DNA from 2 places in the Allobosea sp. LjRoot90 genome. Region 1 is predicted to be linked to the other one. Evidence: predicted binding sites of a transcription regulator. Region 1 holds the regulator's gene; the other holds the start of a gene.
What was found. The regulator LexA, encoded in region 1, represses DNA repair genes until DNA is damaged. The targets are predictions, from matches to a motif close to TGTTCNNNNTGTGTTCNG.

Region 1 (7,812 bases):
CGATGCGCATCCTGCTGATCGACAATTACGACAGCTTCACCTGGAACCTGGTCCACCTGATCGGCGGGCTGGGCGCGAGTGTCGATGTGCGCCGCAACGATACGCTCTCAGTCGGCGAAGCCCTCTCCGGCGACCATGACGCGATCGTGCTCTCGCCCGGCCCGTGCACACCGAACGAGGCCGGCATCTGCCTCGACCTCGTCCGCGAAGGCGCCGACAGGAAGCCGATCTTCGGTGTCTGCCTTGGTCTTCAGGCGATCGGCCAGGTCTTCGGCGGCGAGGTGGTGCGCGCCCCCCTGCCGATGCATGGCAAGGTCTCGACCATCACCCACCGGGCGCGCGGCCTGTTCCATGGCATCAACGGCCCGCTCGAAGCGACGCGCTATCACTCGCTCGTCATCCGCAGGGAAAGCTGCCCGGCCGAGCTCTCCATCGAGGCCGAATCCGGCGACGGGATGATCATGGCGCTGTCGCATCGCGAGCTGCCGGTGCATGGCGTGCAGTTCCATCCCGAGAGCATCGCCTCGGAGCATGGCGCGACGATCCTGCGCAATTTCCTCGATCTCGCCCAGCGATGGTCGCGCCAGACCAACAAAGCCGCCCTTTCCGCGACAGCCTGATCGATCGAGTTCCCATGGACGACTTCAAACCCTTCATCGCCAAGGTCGCGACCGGCGCCTCGCTGTCGCGCGAGGAAGCCCGCGACGCCTTCGAGGCCATGCTCTCCGGCGAAGTCACGAATGCGCAGGCGGCCGCCTTCCTGATGGCGCTGCGCGTGCGCGGCGAGACCACCGAGGAGATCGCCGGCGCCGTCACTGCCATGCGCGCCCGCATGCTCACCGTCGACGCCCCTGCCGACGCGATCGACATCGTCGGCACCGGCGGCGATGCCTCGGGCTCCTACAATGTCTCGACGCTGGCTTCGATCATCGTCGCCGCCTGCGGCGTGCCGGTGGCCAAGCACGGCAATCGCGCCGCCTCCTCGCGCTCCGGCGCTGCCGACGTCCTGACCGCACTCGGCGTCAAGGTCGGGCTGGAACCGGCCGGCACTGAGCGCTGCATCGCAGAGGCCGGCGTCGGCTTCATGTTCGCGCCGACCCATCACGCCTCGATGCGCCATGTCGGACCGGTGCGCACCGAGCTCGGCACCCGCACCATCTTCAATCTGGTCGGGCCGCTTTCGAACCCGGCCGGCGTCAAGAAGCAGCTGATCGGCGCCTTCTCCGAGACCTGGCTCGAGCCGATGGTCAAGGTGCTGCAATCGCTCGGCTCCACGACCGTCTGGGCCGTGCACGGCTCGGACGGGCTCGACGAGATCACCACGACAGGCCCGACCCGCGTGATCGCGCTGAAGGACGGCAAGATCGAGAGCTTCTCGATCGCGCCTGAGGATGTCGGCATCGCCCGCGCCAGGCCTGAGGATCTGCGCGGCGGCGAGCCGGCGCAAAATGCGCAGGCGCTGCAGGAGGTGCTCGGCGGCGCCAAGACCGCCTTCCGCGATATCGCCGCCTTCAACGCCGCAGCCGCGCTCGTCGTCGCCGGCAAGGCCGCCACGCTCGGCGAGGGGCTGGCGCAGGCCTATGCGGTGCTGGACAATGGCAAGGCCAAGGCTGCGCTCGCGACCCTCGTCGCCAGCTCCAATGCGTGAGGCTGCCCCATGCCCGACATCCTGAAGCGGATCGAGGCCTATAAGCGCGAGGAGATCGCCGCAGCGCGCGCCGCGGTGCCGCAAGCCGAGATCGAGAAGCGTGCTGCGGCGATGCCGGCGCCGCGCGATTTCATCGGTGCGCTCGAGGCCAAGCACCGCGCCGGCGGCCCGGCCCTGATCGCCGAGATCAAGAAGGCCTCCCCGTCCAAAGGGCTGATCCGCGCCGATTTCGACCCGCCGGCGCTGGCCAAGGCCTATGCCGCCGGCGGCGCGGCCTGCCTTTCGGTCCTGACCGACACGCCCTCGTTCCAGGGCCAGCCGAAAGACCTTGCGCAGGCGCGCGCCGCCTCCGGCCTGCCCGGCCTGCGCAAGGATTTCATGTTCGAGCCCTATCAGGTCTTCGAAGCCCGCAGCTGGGGCGCCGACTGCATCCTGATCATTATGGCATCGCTCGACGATGCCGCGGCGCGGGAGCTCACCGCCACGGCGAAGGCGCTCGGCATGGCCGCGCTCGCCGAGGTCCATGACGAGGCCGAGCTGGAGCGCGCATTGAAGCTCGACACCAGGCTGGTCGGCATCAACAATCGCGACCTGCGCAGCTTCGAGCTCAATCTCGCCGTCACCGAGCGGTTGGCGCCGCGCGTGCCGAAGGACCGCCTGCTCGTCGGCGAGAGCGGCATCTTCAGCCATGCCGACATCGCCCGCCTGCAGGCCTGCGGCGTCAACACCTTCCTGGTCGGCGAAAGCCTGATGCGCCAGGCGGACGTCGCGGCTGCAACGCGACAGCTGCTGACTGGCAAGACCACCGAGGCGGCGGCGTGAGCCGGCTCACTCATCTCGACCAGAAGGGCGCGGCCCATATGGTCGATGTCGGCGACAAGGCCGAGACCGTCCGCATCGCGGTCGCCGAAGGCCATGTGGTGATGCAGCCTGAGACGCTGGCGATTGTCCGTGACGGCGAAGCCAAGAAGGGCGACGTGCTCGGCACCGCCCGCCTCGCCGGCATCATGGCGGCCAAACGCGCCCATGAGCTGATCCCGCTCTGCCACCCGCTGCTGCTGACCAAGATCGCGGTGGATCTTGCGATCGACGAGGCGCTGCCTGGCGTGCGCGTTCGCGCCGAGGTCAAGCTCACCGGCAAGACCGGCGTCGAGATGGAGGCGCTCACCGCCGTCAGCGTCGCCTGCCTCACCGTCTACGACATGGTGAAGGCGGTCGACCGCGCCATGCATATCGAAGGCATCAAGCTCGTGCATAAATCCGGCGGCAAGTCCGGAACCTATGAGCTCGCAGGGCAATCGGCATGAGCCTCACTCCCGTTCCCGTCGCGCTCAGGGCGCTGCTCGACAGCGTACCCGGCCCGACGCCTGCCGAGACACTGCCGCTGGCGCAATGTGCTGGCCGCGTGTTGGCAGAAGATGTCGCCGCGCTGCGGACCCAGCCCCCTTTCGCCAATTCGGCCATGGACGGCTATGCCGTGCGCGCCCAAGACTTGGCGCGGGGCGCACAGCTTCGCGTCATTGGCGAGTCCGCTGCTGGCCGCGGCTTCTCTGGGAGAATTTCCCTCGGTGAGACGGTGCGGATCTTTACGGGAGCACCGTTGCCCGAGGGCGCTGACACGATCCTCATTCAGGAGCATGCCGAAGACGTCGGCAGTCCGGTCATCCGGGTCGTCAAACCTACAGATCTCGGCCAGTTCGTGCGCCTGGCGGGGCTCGACTTCAGGGCCGGCGAAGTCTTGCTGAAAGCTGGCCGCCGGCTCGACAGCGCTGCACTTGGCCTCGCCGCGGCAGCGGGCCATCCGACGCTCGCCGTCCGCCGCAAGCCCTTGGTCGCGATCCTCGCGACCGGCGACGAGCTCGTCCTGCCGGGCGAGCCGGTCGGCCCCGACCAGATCGTCGCCTCCAACAGCTTTTCACTCGCCGCTTTGGTCGAGCAGGCCGGCGGCACGGCGCTCGACCTCGGTATCGCCCGCGACAACCACCCCGATCTCGCTGGCAAGATCGAGGCGGCGCGCGAGGCTGGAGCCGACGTCCTGATCACGCTCGGCGGCGCCTCGGTCGGCGAGCATGATCTCGTCCAGGCCGCGCTGAAGGCGCAAGGCATGGAGCTCGGCTTCTGGAAGATCGCGATGCGCCCAGGCAAACCTATGATGATGGGTCGCCTCGACGCCATGGTCGCGCTCGGCCTGCCGGGCAATCCCGTTTCCTCGATCGTCTGCGGGCATCTCTTTGCCATCCCGCTGGTCGAAGCTCTGCTCGGCATCGATGATCCCGAACGCGACCGCAGCGAGCCCGCCATCCTTGTCATCGATCTACCTGCCAATGACGAGCGCCAGGATTATCTGCGCGCCACCCTCGAAATCGTCGATGGCAAGCGTCGCGTGCGGCCCTTCGCCAAGCAGGATTCATCGATGCTGGCGAACTTGTCGCGCGCCGAGGCGCTGGTGATCCGCCCGGTCTTCGCCGAGGCCGCCAAGGCGGGCGATCCCTGCCGCATCATCCGGCTGCGCTGACGGCCTCGCGTAACGACAAGGCGCGCCTTGCGGAACACAAAGCGAACAGCTATGGTGTTCGTGCTTTGTTTCGATTCTAGCCCGAGAGGCGAGCGGCGCGACCATGCTGACACGCAAACAGTTCGAACTGCTTCGCTTCATCCATGAGCGCCTACGCGAATCCGGCGTACCGCCCTCCTTCGACGAAATGAAGGACGCGCTCGATCTGCGCTCGAAATCCGGCATCCACCGACTGATCATGGCGCTTGAGGAACGCGGCTTCATTCGCCGGCTTCCGAACCGGGCGCGGGCGCTCGAAGTCATCAAGATGCCGGACGGCATCGGCGGTCAGCAGGCGCAGCGCGGCCGCTTCAGCCCCTCTATCGTCCAGGGTGGACTCGGCCAGACCCCGCCAGCGCCGGCAGCCACCTTGGCGAAGCCGCGCCCCGCAGGCGCCGAGGAGAACGGGCGCGCCACCGTTTCCATCCCCGTCATGGGCCGAATCGCCGCCGGCACGCCGATCTCGGCGATCCAAGACCGCAGTCATAGCGTGTCCATGCCCGCCGACATGCTTGGCAGCGGCGAGCATTACGCGCTCGAGGTTCGCGGCGATTCGATGATCGAGGCCGGCATCCTCGACGGCGACACTGTCGTGATCCGCAAGCAAGACAGCGCCAATACCGGCGACATCATCGTCGCCCTGATCGACGACGAGGAAGCGACGCTGAAGCGGCTGCGCAAGCGCGGCTCCTCGATCGCGCTCGAAGCCGCCAATCCCGCCTATGAGACGCGCGTTCTCGGGCCCGACCGGGTCAAGATCCAGGGCCGTCTCGTCAACCTGATGCGACGTTACTGAAGCATCTCCGCATCCTGTGCCGGCTCCGCAGCCGCGGGTGTCGGTGCAGGAGCGGGGTCAGGCGCCGGCCGCGTTTCCGGCCGTGCACGCGTCCACGGACGCAGGCGCGCCGCCTCATCGGCCGTATAGGCGCGCCAGCCGCCGCGGGCCGCATGATAGGCGGTCGCGCCATCGCGGATGAGTGCGCTGCGGTCGATCAACCGGGCAGCGCAAGGCGCGCTCCAATAAAGCGACGTCACCACGAGATCGGCGCGCTGGCAGTCCTCGACCAGGGCGATGCGGTCGCGCGTATAGGCGACGCTGCGGCCATCCGGCAGGCGGATGATGCAGCCACGGACATCGCAGGCGGCGCCCTCGCGCAGGGCCGCATCGTCGGGCGAACGCGAATCGCCGTCGGCATGCAGCCATTGCGTCAGCACGAAGCGGCTCGGCTTGCCGGCGAGCACCATCTTCCCTTCTCGTCCACGCACCAGCACGCCCGAGCCGTCGCGCTCGATCAGGATGTCCGGTCGCGACGGATGCGAAGCCAGCGCCAGCCCACCGACCAGCGGCAGCGCGGCGAGGAAGCGCAGCGCCGTCGTCCACAGCGTCAGCCAGAGCAAGGACAACGAGAAGCACATTAGGGCGAGCGAACCGAAGGCGGGCAGCACGACGGTCGAGCGGTCGATACCGGCGACCCAGTGAGCCAGCTTCAGCACGAGACCGGAAGCCCAGCCCATCAGCGCCCAGGCCGGCCAGTCGAGCCCGAACGGATAGGCGAGCACGCCGAAGACGGCGGCCGGCATCACGATCAGCGAGACGAAGGGCAGCGCTAGCGCATTGCCGAGCAGTCCGAACGGGTTGAAGGTCTGGAAATGGTAGACGCCATAGGGCGCCGTTGCCGCGGTCGCGACCATGGTCGTGGTCACGATACCGACGGCTGAGAGCCAGAGCGGGCGCAGCGGCCAGGGCCATGATGCGGCTGCGGCGTCGGGCGGGCGTTCCTGCCAGCGTTCGGCAAAGGCGATCAAAGCCGCGACCGCCCCGAACGACATCTGGAAGCTCGGGCCGAGCACGGCCTCGGGCTCGCGCAACAGCACGATGATCGCGGCGAGTGCGAGATTGCGCATGGAGAGCGCCGGCCGGTCGACCAGGATCGCCCCCAGCATCACCAGCGTCATGATCAGCGAGCGCACGGTCGCGACCTCGGCGCCGGAGAAAATGCAATAACCGGTGGCGCCGAGCATGGCTGCGAGCGCCGCAAGCTTCTTCACCGGCCAGTAGAGCGCCGCCGTCTGCGACAGCGCGAGCAGCGCCCGCGCCAGCCAGAAGATCGTGCCGGCGGCGAGCACCATGTGCAGGCCGGAGATCGAGACGATGTGGTAGATGCCGGCGGCGCGCAGGTCGTTGTTGGTTGCTTCGCTGATCAGCCCACGCTTGCCGGTGACGAGCGCCGCCGCCATCGCCCCCGCCTGTCCGCCCCCGCTCGTCGCAATGCGCTCGGTCAGCGCGTTGCGAGCCTGGTCGATCGCGACCGCCAAAGCGAGCCGGCGCGGCATCTCGATCGGCGCCGGCGCGAGCGTGATCTTGCCGGCGATGCTGCCGACGGCGCCGATGCCTTGGAAGAAGGCGTCGCGGGCGAAATCGTAGCCGCCAGGGCGTGCCGGTCCCGGCGGCGGCAACAGGCGCGCCGTCGCGCTGATATGGTCGCCCGGCTTCAACGTGGTCACCGGCGTGGTGACGCGCACCCGTCGCGGCCTCTGTCCAAGCTCGATGCCCGGCAGGTCCGTGACTTGCACGACGATCCGTACGCCCTTGTCGCGTTGCTCCAGCGCCTCGACGAAGCCGGTGAGCTTGCCGACATGATTGCGGGCGAGCGCAGGTGCGGCGATGCCGGCAGTGCGCCAGGCTGCCGCTGCGAAGCCGGCGAAGACGGCCGCAGCCGCGATGCAGACCGCCATGACGGCGCGCCGGCGGCGCGTCAGCCAACCGGCGAGCGCACACAGCGCCAGCCCGGCCAGGGGCGCGGCCAGGCCCGGCTCGCGATCGGCCAGGAAGTAGAGCAGCACGCCGGCGCCCATGCAGACCGGAAGCCAGTTGAAGAGACGTCGCCGTTCGACCTCGGTTTCGAGGGCTTGGCGAAACCGACGACCCCATTCGGGGAGCGGCAAGGCTGTTGGCCATGACAGGCCACCGACGCGTCGCAGGCGCGCCGGCAGAGCCAGCACGCCGACACGTCCCCTGCTACGGCGCTCTTCTGGCCCGTAGGAGAGCATCCGTCCCCCCATCGCCACCGCGCGAATGGTGTGCCTGTCCCCACAGGAGGCTCTTAACGGCGGCTGGCAAGCCATGTTACAGCGGCGGCGCCGGATGTCAGCCCCGGCCGAGGCCCGCATAGCAACCTGCCCTCGCCTCACGCTTACCCGTTCCGCCGGAGCCCCCCTTCATGAGTGACACGGTCGTCACGCGCTTCGCGCCGTCGCCAACCGGATTCCTGCACATTGGCGGTGCCCGCACCGCGCTGTTCAACTGGCTCTATGCCCGGCGCCAGGGCGGCAAGATGCTGCTGCGCATCGAGGACACCGACCGCGAACGTTCGACCGAGGGTGCGATCGCCGCGATCCTCGACGGCCTCGCCTGGCTCGGCCTCGATTGGGACGGGCAGACCGTCTACCAGTTCCAGCGCGCCGCTCGCCATCGCGAGATCGCCGAGCAGATGCTCGCGACCGGTAAGGCGTACTATTGCTACGCGACGCCGCAGGAGCTCGAGGAGATGCGCGAGCGCGCGCGCGCCGAGGGCAAGCCGCTACGCTATGACGGGCGCTGGCGCGACCG
Region 2 (7,812 bases), on a different contig from region 1:
CGCAGTGTCCATGACTTGAAAGCGGCGCTAAGGTTTTCGCCTGTCAGGGCGGAACATTTCGCCCGCTTTCGCGCTTCGTGGACATGCCGAATTGTCAGGTGCCATGATCGGGCACGGCAGCCAGCGGGGGGATCGTCATGATGAAAGCCGTTCTGCGAGGAGCAGCGCTGCTGCTCGGCCTCGGCCTTGCCGTTCCTGGCCTCGCCTGCGAGCTCGATCGGCCGCTGAAGATGGCGGGGCTCGACTATGATTCCGCCGCCTTCCACACGGCTGTCGCCAGCGCCATCGCGGAGAAGGGTTTCGGCTGCAAGGTCGAGCGCGTGCCGGGCGTGATCGCGCCGCTGGTCAACGGCCTCGGTCGCGGCGATGTCGACATCGTCATGGAGATCTGGCTGGCCAACCCGGTCGAAGCCTGGGTCAAGGAGGCTGCTGCCGGCAAGGTCGAGCCGCTGGGTACGACGTTCCCGGATGCGAACGAAGGCTGGTTCGTGCCGCGCTATCTGGTCTCCGGCCCCGACGCCAAGGCGCCCGAGCTGAAATCGGTGCAGGAGCTCAAGCGCTACAAGGAGCTGTTCACCGACCCGGACGAGCCCGGCAAGGGACGCTTCTATAATTGCGTGGCCGGCTGGGTCTGCGAGGGCATCAACAGCAAGAAGCTCGTCGCCTACGGGCTGGCCGGCGATTTCACCAATCTCCGTGGCGGTTCCGGCGAGGCGATCGTCGCCGCCGTCGAATCCGCCCTGAAGCGCAAGCGGCCGGTCGTGTTCTATTATTGGGGCCCGAGCTGGCTGCTCGGTGCCTATGACCTGGTCAAGCTCGACGAGCCGCCCTTCGATCAGGCGATCTGGAACGAACTCAAGGCGAGCGATGCGCCCAAGCGCGCCAGCGCCTATCCCGTGAGTCGCGTCGTCATCGGCGCCAATATCGAGTTCGCCAAGAAAGCGCCGCAGCTCGCCGGCTTCTTCAAGAAATACACCACCACCAGCGAGCTGACCTCGAGGATGCTCGCCGAGGCGCGTGAGAGGGGCATCTCGCCCGAGCAGCAGGCGCTCGTCTTCCTGAAGACGCAAGCTGATGTCTGGAAGGCTTGGTTGCCGGCCGATGTCGCCAGCAAGGTCGCGTCCGGCCTGTGACACCGGACTGGCTGCCGGATTTCGGCAAAGGGCTGCAAAGGCTGGTCAATCAGGCGGTCGATGCCGTCGTCACCGGCTATGGCGATGATCTCGACGGTTTCAGCAGGCTGCTGACGGCGCCGGTGCGCGGCGTCGAGACGCTCCTCCTGCTCGTACCCGTGCCGGTTTTCATCCTTGCCGTCGCCGTCGGAGCCTGGTTTGCGCGGCGCAGTCTCGGCTTCGCGCTCGCGATGGCGAGCCTGCCGCTGGTCCTCGCTGGTCTCGGCGTCTGGACCGAGGCGATGCAGTCGCTCGCGCTCGTCATCGTCGCAGTGGTGCTGGTCGTCATCCTCGGCCTGCCACTCGGCATCGCTGCGGCGCGCCTGCCACGGCTGGGGCGGGTGCTCGCGCCCGTCTACGACCTGATGCAGACCATTCCGAGCTTCGTCTACCTGATCCCGGTGGCGATGCTGCTCGGGCTGGGGCGGGCGCCGGCTCTGCTCGCGACGCTGATCTACGCCCTGCCGCCCTTCGCGCGGCTGACCGAACTCGGCTTGCGCGGCATCGATATCGGCATGGTCCAGGCCGCCCAGGCGCTCGGACTGCGCCCGCGCCAGACGCTCTGGCTCATCGAATTGCCCTTGGCGCGACCTGTGATCCTGCAGGGCCTCAACCAGGCGATCATGCTGGCGCTGGCCATGGTCGTGGTCGCCTCGATGATCGGCGCGAAAGGCTTGGGCGAAGTCGTGCTGCTTGGCCTGCAGCGGGCCGATCCCGGGCTTGGCTTTGTCGGCGGCCTCGCGGTCGTGGCGCTCGCGATCCTGCTCGACCGCATGGCGCAGGCGGTCCTGGGCGAGCGGCGGCCGCCTGTGTGACGAGCGCGGCCAAGCCGGGTTGCGCTGCTGACAGCTTTGGTCAGTCGTCCAGTTGCGCCGCGCCGGGCGCTTCGGCACGGTGCCGGCCGAAACGGGAGAGCGCTGCCATGTACGGATTGATCGGGAAGATGCGGGCCAAGCCGGGCGAGCGCGAGGCGCTGATCGGCTACATCCTTGAGAGCAGCGACACCATGCCCGGCTGCCTGAGCTATGTCGTCGCCCGCGATCCTGATGATGCCGACGCGATCTGGGTCACCGAGGTCTGGGACCGCGAGGACAGCCACAAGGCCTCGCTCGCCTTGCCGGCGGTGCAGGCGGCGATCGCCAAGGCCAGGCCGATCATCGCCGGCTTCGACAGCCATGTCGTCACCGAGCCGGTCGGCGGGTTCGGGCTGGCGAAGGGCTGAACCATTCCCCGTCATGGTCGGGCTTGTCCCGACCATCCACGCCTTCGCTTCACTGATCGAACGCGGTGTTCAAGACGTGGATGCTCGCCACAAGGGCGAGCATGACGGTTTGCGCTCGCAATGACGGCGTGCCTTCCGCTCTCCAGCCGCACGGTCTAAGACCCTCGCGACGAAGCCTCGCGAGCCTGCCATGACCCCGACGGATCTCCGCAAACTCACCATCCTGCCGACGACGGTGGCGTTGACCGGCCGCGTCATGCCGCCCGGCTCGAAGTCGATCACCAACCGGGCGCTGCTGGTCGCGGCGCTGGCGAAGGGTACCAGCCGGCTCAGCGGCGCGCTGAAGAGCGACGACACCCGCTATATGGCGCAGGCGCTGCGGGACATGGGCGTCGAGATCGCCGAGCCCGACGAAACCAGCTTCATCGTCACCAGCGACGGAAAGCTGCGGGCACCGGCGGCACCGCTCTTCCTCGGCAATGCCGGCACCGCGACCCGCTTCCTGACTGCCGCAGCCGCGCTCGTCGACGGCACAGTCGTCGTCGATGGCGACGAACACATGCGCAAGCGGCCGATCCTGCCGCTGGTCGAGGCGCTCACCCGGTTAGGCGTCACGATCGAGGCGCCGAGCGGCTGCCCGCCGGTGACGATCGAGGGGCGGGGCGGTTTCGATGGCGGACTGGTCGAGGTCGATGGCGGCCTTTCCAGCCAGTACGTCTCGGCGTTGTTGATGGCCGGCGCCTGCGCGCGCAACCCTGTCGAGGTCGTGCTGACCGGCCAGGAAATCGGCGCGCGCGGCTATGTCGACCTGACGCTGGCGACGATGCGGGCCTTCGGCGCCGAGGTGTCGGAGCCGGACAGCGGCGGCTGGCGGATCGCGCCGACCGGCTATGTCGCGACCGATTACCTGATCGAGCCCGACGCCTCGGCCGCGACCTATCTCTGGGCGGCGGAGGTGCTGACCGGCGGAGCGATCGATCTTGGTGTGCGGGCCGAAGCCTTCACCCAGCCCGATGCCAAGGCGCATGCGCTGATCGCCGCCTTCCCGAACCTGCCGGCCGAGATCGACGGCTCGCAGATGCAGGATGCGGTGCCGACGCTGGCCGTGCTCGCCGCCTTCAACCGGACGCCGGTGCGCTTCATCGGTATCGCCAATCTGCGCGTCAAGGAATGTGACCGCGTCGCGGCGCTGGCGCAGGGGCTGGCGCGGATCAGGCCGGGTCTTGGCGTGGAGGAGGGCGACGATCTCCTCGTCGCCTCCGATCCGGCGCTGGCCGGCCAGACGCTTCCCGCCGAGATCGACACCTTCGCCGATCACCGCATCGCCATGAGCTTCGCGCTGGCGGGGCTGAAGATCGGCGGGATCACCATCCTCGACCCTGGTTGCGTGGCCAAGACCTATCCGGACTACTGGCGTGCGCTCGGCTCGCTCGGCGTGTCCTTCGAGGGCGAGGTGCCGTAGGGCCAGACTAAAATGAACGCCGGAATCCATCATGGAGCACAAAGCCCATGATGGATCCCGGCGCGCACCGCTCTCGCGGCCAGTCCGGAAATGACGCCCGATCTCGCCGGGCAATCGCCCTAGAACGGGATGTCGTCGTCGAGATGGCTCGACGAGCGCGAACCGCCGCTGCTGCTGCCGCCGCTCGCCATCGCCGGCTGGCGTGAGCCGCCGCCGACCGGGCTCGACCGGCCGAAGGAGCCGCTACCGCCCGACGAACCCTCGTCGCCATAGCCGCCGCCGCTACCAGCCTCGTCGCCACCCTGGCCGCGGCTGTCGAGAATGGTGAGCTCGCCGCGGAAACGCTGCAACACGATTTCGGTCGTATACTTCTCGACGCCCTGCTGGTCCTGCCATTTGCGGGTCTGCAGCTGGCCTTCGATGTAAATCTTCGAACCCTTCTTCAGATATTGCTCGGCGACCTTGGCGAGGTTCTCGTTGAAGATCACCACGGAGTGCCACTCGGTGCGCTCCTTGCGCTCGCCCGACTGCTTATCGCGCCAGGTTTCCGAGGTGGCGATCCTGAGATTGATCACCGGCTCGCCGCTGCCGAGGCGCCGCACCTCGGGGTCGCGCCCGAGATTGCCGACCAGAATGACCTTGTTGACGCTACCAGCCATGACAGGCTCCGTTTCCTGCGCACTTCATCACAAACCCGGCCGATCGACCGGAGCCGGACCCTAGCCGGCCACGCGGGCACTATCAACGATGTTCTCGTTTTGTTCAAGGTCTTTCCGGGATTTGTCCCCGACAAAAAATTAGAGCTTTCCGAGGGCCGGCAAACGGATCAGGACGACCGGCAAACGGCAGGCGTGATAGCGAGGCTCGACAGCCGCGGCCGCCTCAATAGCCGAACTGCTCGCGCAGGATGCGTTCGTCCAGGCTGTGGCCGGGATCGTGCAGCATGACGAGGTCGAGCGAGCGATCGATCGCGATCGAGACCGAGACGACATTGTCGATCTGGGTGTGGTCGGCGACGGCGCTGACCGGGCGCTTATCAGCCTCCATCACTGCGATCGTCACCTTGGCATGGTCGGGCAGGAGCGCACCGCGCCAGCGCCGCGGCCGGAAGGGCGAGAGCGGGGTCAGCGCCAGAAGCGGCGCGTCGAGCGGCAGGATCGGGCCATTGGCCGAGAGGTTGTAGGCGGTCGAGCCGGCCGGAGTCGCGACCAGCACGCCGTCGGCGACGAGCTCGGACAGGCGCACCTGCCCGTCGACCGAGAGCCGCAGCTTCGCCGCCTGATAGGAACGACGGAACAGCGAGACCTCATTGATCGCGCGCGCCTCGACGCGCTTGCCGTTGCAGTCGACCGCCGTCATCGTCAGCGGGTGGACGACGCTGCGCTGTGCCGCCTCGAGCCGCTGGCGCAGGCCGCGCTCGCGGAACTCGTTCATCAGGAAGCCGACCGAGCCGCGGTTGATGCCGTAGATCGGCTTCGCCGTACCCATGAAGCGATGCAGCGTCTGCAGCATGAGTCCGTCGCCGCCGAGCGCCACGACCACCTCGGCTTCGGCCGGATCGGCATCGCCATAGCGCTCGACCAGCTTGAGCCGCGCGGCCTGGGCCTCGGCGGTGTCGCTGGCGACGAAGGAGATGGCGGCGAAGCGCTCGGTCATCGCTGGTATCCGATAGGCATGGCTCCAACCCGTCTAGCACGCCGACGGGCTTGGTCGCGAGCCGCTCGGAAGCGGGGCGCGAAAAAGAAAGGCCGAGGCGCTTGCCCCGGCCTTTCTCCAGCGGAAGCGCGAGGGTCTCAGATCGCGCTGCTCCACTGCAACGGTACGAGCTCGAAGCCGTTGCCGGCCTTGGCGATATGGCCGGTGGCGGGGAAGGGAGCGTGGTAGAAGGCGACCTGCATCTTGTCGGCCACGGCCATGTCGAGCAGCTTGCGGCGGGTGGCGGCTGCTTGCGGCCCATCCATGTCGAACACCGCCGACCAGTCGGGATTGCGCACGAACAGCGCAGGGTGGTTGGTCGTGTCCGACATCACCATCAGCTTGCCGCTGCCGGAGGAGACGGCATAGACGGTGTGGCCCGGCGTGTGGCCAGGCGCCGCGATCGCGGTCACGCCCGGCAGGATCTCCTTGCCGGCCTCGTACTGCTTCACATCCTTGGCGACGGGACCAAAGACGCGGCGCACGCCGGCGAAGGCGCCCTTCATCGCTTCGGGGGCGGCGTTCATCTTGGCGTCGTCCATCCAGAACGCCCATTCGGCCGCCGGTACCATCACCTCGGCGTTCGGGAAGACGGCGCTGCCGTTCTTGAGCCGGAAGCCGTTGATGTGGTCGCCGTGGAAATGGCTGAAGACCACGGTCGAGACGTTCTTCGGGTCGAGCCCGGCGGCCAGGAAGTTCTTCATCCAGGCGCCTGAGGTCGGCGCGCCGGAATCGCCGTTGCCGGTGTCGATCAGGGTAAGCTTGTCGCCGATCTGCAGCGCCAGCGTGGTGAAGCTGATCGAGAGCGCGTCGGCCGGCAGATAGGCCTGTTCCATCGCCTTCTTGACGTCGGCGAGTTCGGCGTTGCGGACGAAGCCCTCGAGCGGACGCTTGGCGAAGCCGTCGTTCAGGGCGGTGACGGTGATGTCGCCGACCTTGTAGCGGTAGAATCCCGGGTTCTGGCTCACGGCAGCTCCTTGCGCGTGGGCCGGCGCAATAGCGGCAGGCAGGCCGAGCGCGGCTGCGGCGGTAAGCGCGCTGGCGCCCGCCATCACGGTGCGGCGCGAGGGTTCGAAACGGGCCATGATCAGGCTCCAACAACGAGAAGGGCACGACCTCCCCCGGATGGCGCCCCGCCAGCCGGCATCATGCCCTGGGCATCGGCTCGCCCGAGCGTCAACCTAGCTGCCGCGACAACGCCTTCAACCGCCATGTGGTTGCCTTGGGTCAACTTTCCGTGAGCCTGCCGCTCCGGCGGGGCTTCATCCGGGCTGGTTGACTCAATCTATCCGGCGAATCGGCTTCGCTTTTGAAGTCAAAACTCTTTTTAGCGTTCGGCCTGCGTGCCCGGCTGATCGGAGCGGCTCCTGGCGAAGGCCTTGAGCAGGGCGGCGCAGAGCGCGAGCGAGGCGAGTGCGCCCTGGCCCGAGCAGCCGGCGACCAGCGCCTCGAAGGTCTGTTCCTCGGTGGCGACCGATTGCAGGCTCCAGTTCCACTCCGGCGCCTTCTGCCGGATGACGCCGACCACGACGTCGATCTCGGCGCTGATCCGGCCGATCGCCTTCCAGAGCGAGCCCTGCTGGTAGATGCCGCCGGGCGGGGTGCGCGGCGCCATCAGATTGGTGGGCTTGCGGCGCACGGTGAAGCCGAGCGCCTCGTAGATGTCGGCGTCGAGATTGCGGTCGGGGCGGCCGGTGCGCTCGCAGCGTTGCGCGAGAGCGAGCAATTGGTCGCGCTGGTCGGCAGAAGTCATCGCTCGGCAGGCTCCGATCGTCTCCGTCGCGGCGGCATGCCTAAGCAAGCGACAGGCCACAGGGATCAGGGTGGTGCCGGCGGAGAGGATCGCCCATTCTCATCTAAGATATTGAAAAATATCACGATGAGAAGTTCGGCCCGCGCCCATCAGCCAACGATCTGGCCAACAAACTCTCGTAGTCGACATTCGCCCGCACGCTACCGATTCGCTGCTATGAATTCCAGCCCTCTGCGCGATCGACGCCGGTGCGGCGCGATAGAACCGCTGCAACTGCTGGACATCTGCGCGACCGTTTGCGCGGCGATTCGAGGCGTGATTCTGTGTCGCCATGCTGATGCGGAGCCGCCAATTTCAGGAAGAGGACGAGGTCGGGTCTCGCGATCTCGCCCGCTTGGTCTTGGCTGAACTTCGCGACATCAGCGCGCGGCTTGAACGGATCGAGCGGGCTGCCGAGGCCGTCTCTCCGGATGCCGCGCTACTCGCCGCCATTTCGCGCGAAGTCGGG

Region 2: a site for LexA is predicted at 4,605-4,622, ahead of ssb (single-stranded DNA-binding protein). Genes of this name have one in related genera too.

What each region holds. Positions count from the first base shown of each region.
Region 1 is NZ_CAXUTF020000001.1:726,244-734,055, reverse strand. Features, by position in the region: gene ACSQ3M_RS03530 (anthranilate synthase component II) at 3-620, shown strand; gene trpD (anthranilate phosphoribosyltransferase) at 635-1,648, shown strand; gene trpC (indole-3-glycerol phosphate synthase TrpC) at 1,658-2,470, shown strand; gene moaC (cyclic pyranopterin monophosphate synthase MoaC) at 2,467-2,955, shown strand; gene ACSQ3M_RS03510 (molybdopterin molybdotransferase MoeA) at 2,952-4,163, shown strand; gene lexA (transcriptional repressor LexA) at 4,267-4,998, shown strand; gene ACSQ3M_RS03500 (ComEC/Rec2 family competence protein) at 4,992-7,253, opposite strand; gene gltX (glutamate--tRNA ligase) at 7,424-7,812, shown strand, end outside.
Region 2 is NZ_CAXUTF020000014.1:7,137-14,948, forward strand. Features, by position in the region: gene ACSQ3M_RS27940 (ABC transporter substrate-binding protein) at 138-1,133, shown strand; gene ACSQ3M_RS27945 (ABC transporter permease) at 1,130-1,987, shown strand; gene ACSQ3M_RS27950 (putative quinol monooxygenase) at 2,095-2,394, shown strand; gene ACSQ3M_RS27955 (3-phosphoshikimate 1-carboxyvinyltransferase) at 2,585-3,856, shown strand; gene ssb (single-stranded DNA-binding protein) at 3,976-4,515, opposite strand; gene ACSQ3M_RS27965 (NAD kinase) at 4,739-5,512, opposite strand; gene ACSQ3M_RS27970 (MBL fold metallo-hydrolase) at 5,650-6,636, opposite strand; gene ACSQ3M_RS27975 (hypothetical protein) at 6,879-7,304, opposite strand; gene ACSQ3M_RS27980 (hypothetical protein) at 7,636-7,812, shown strand, end outside.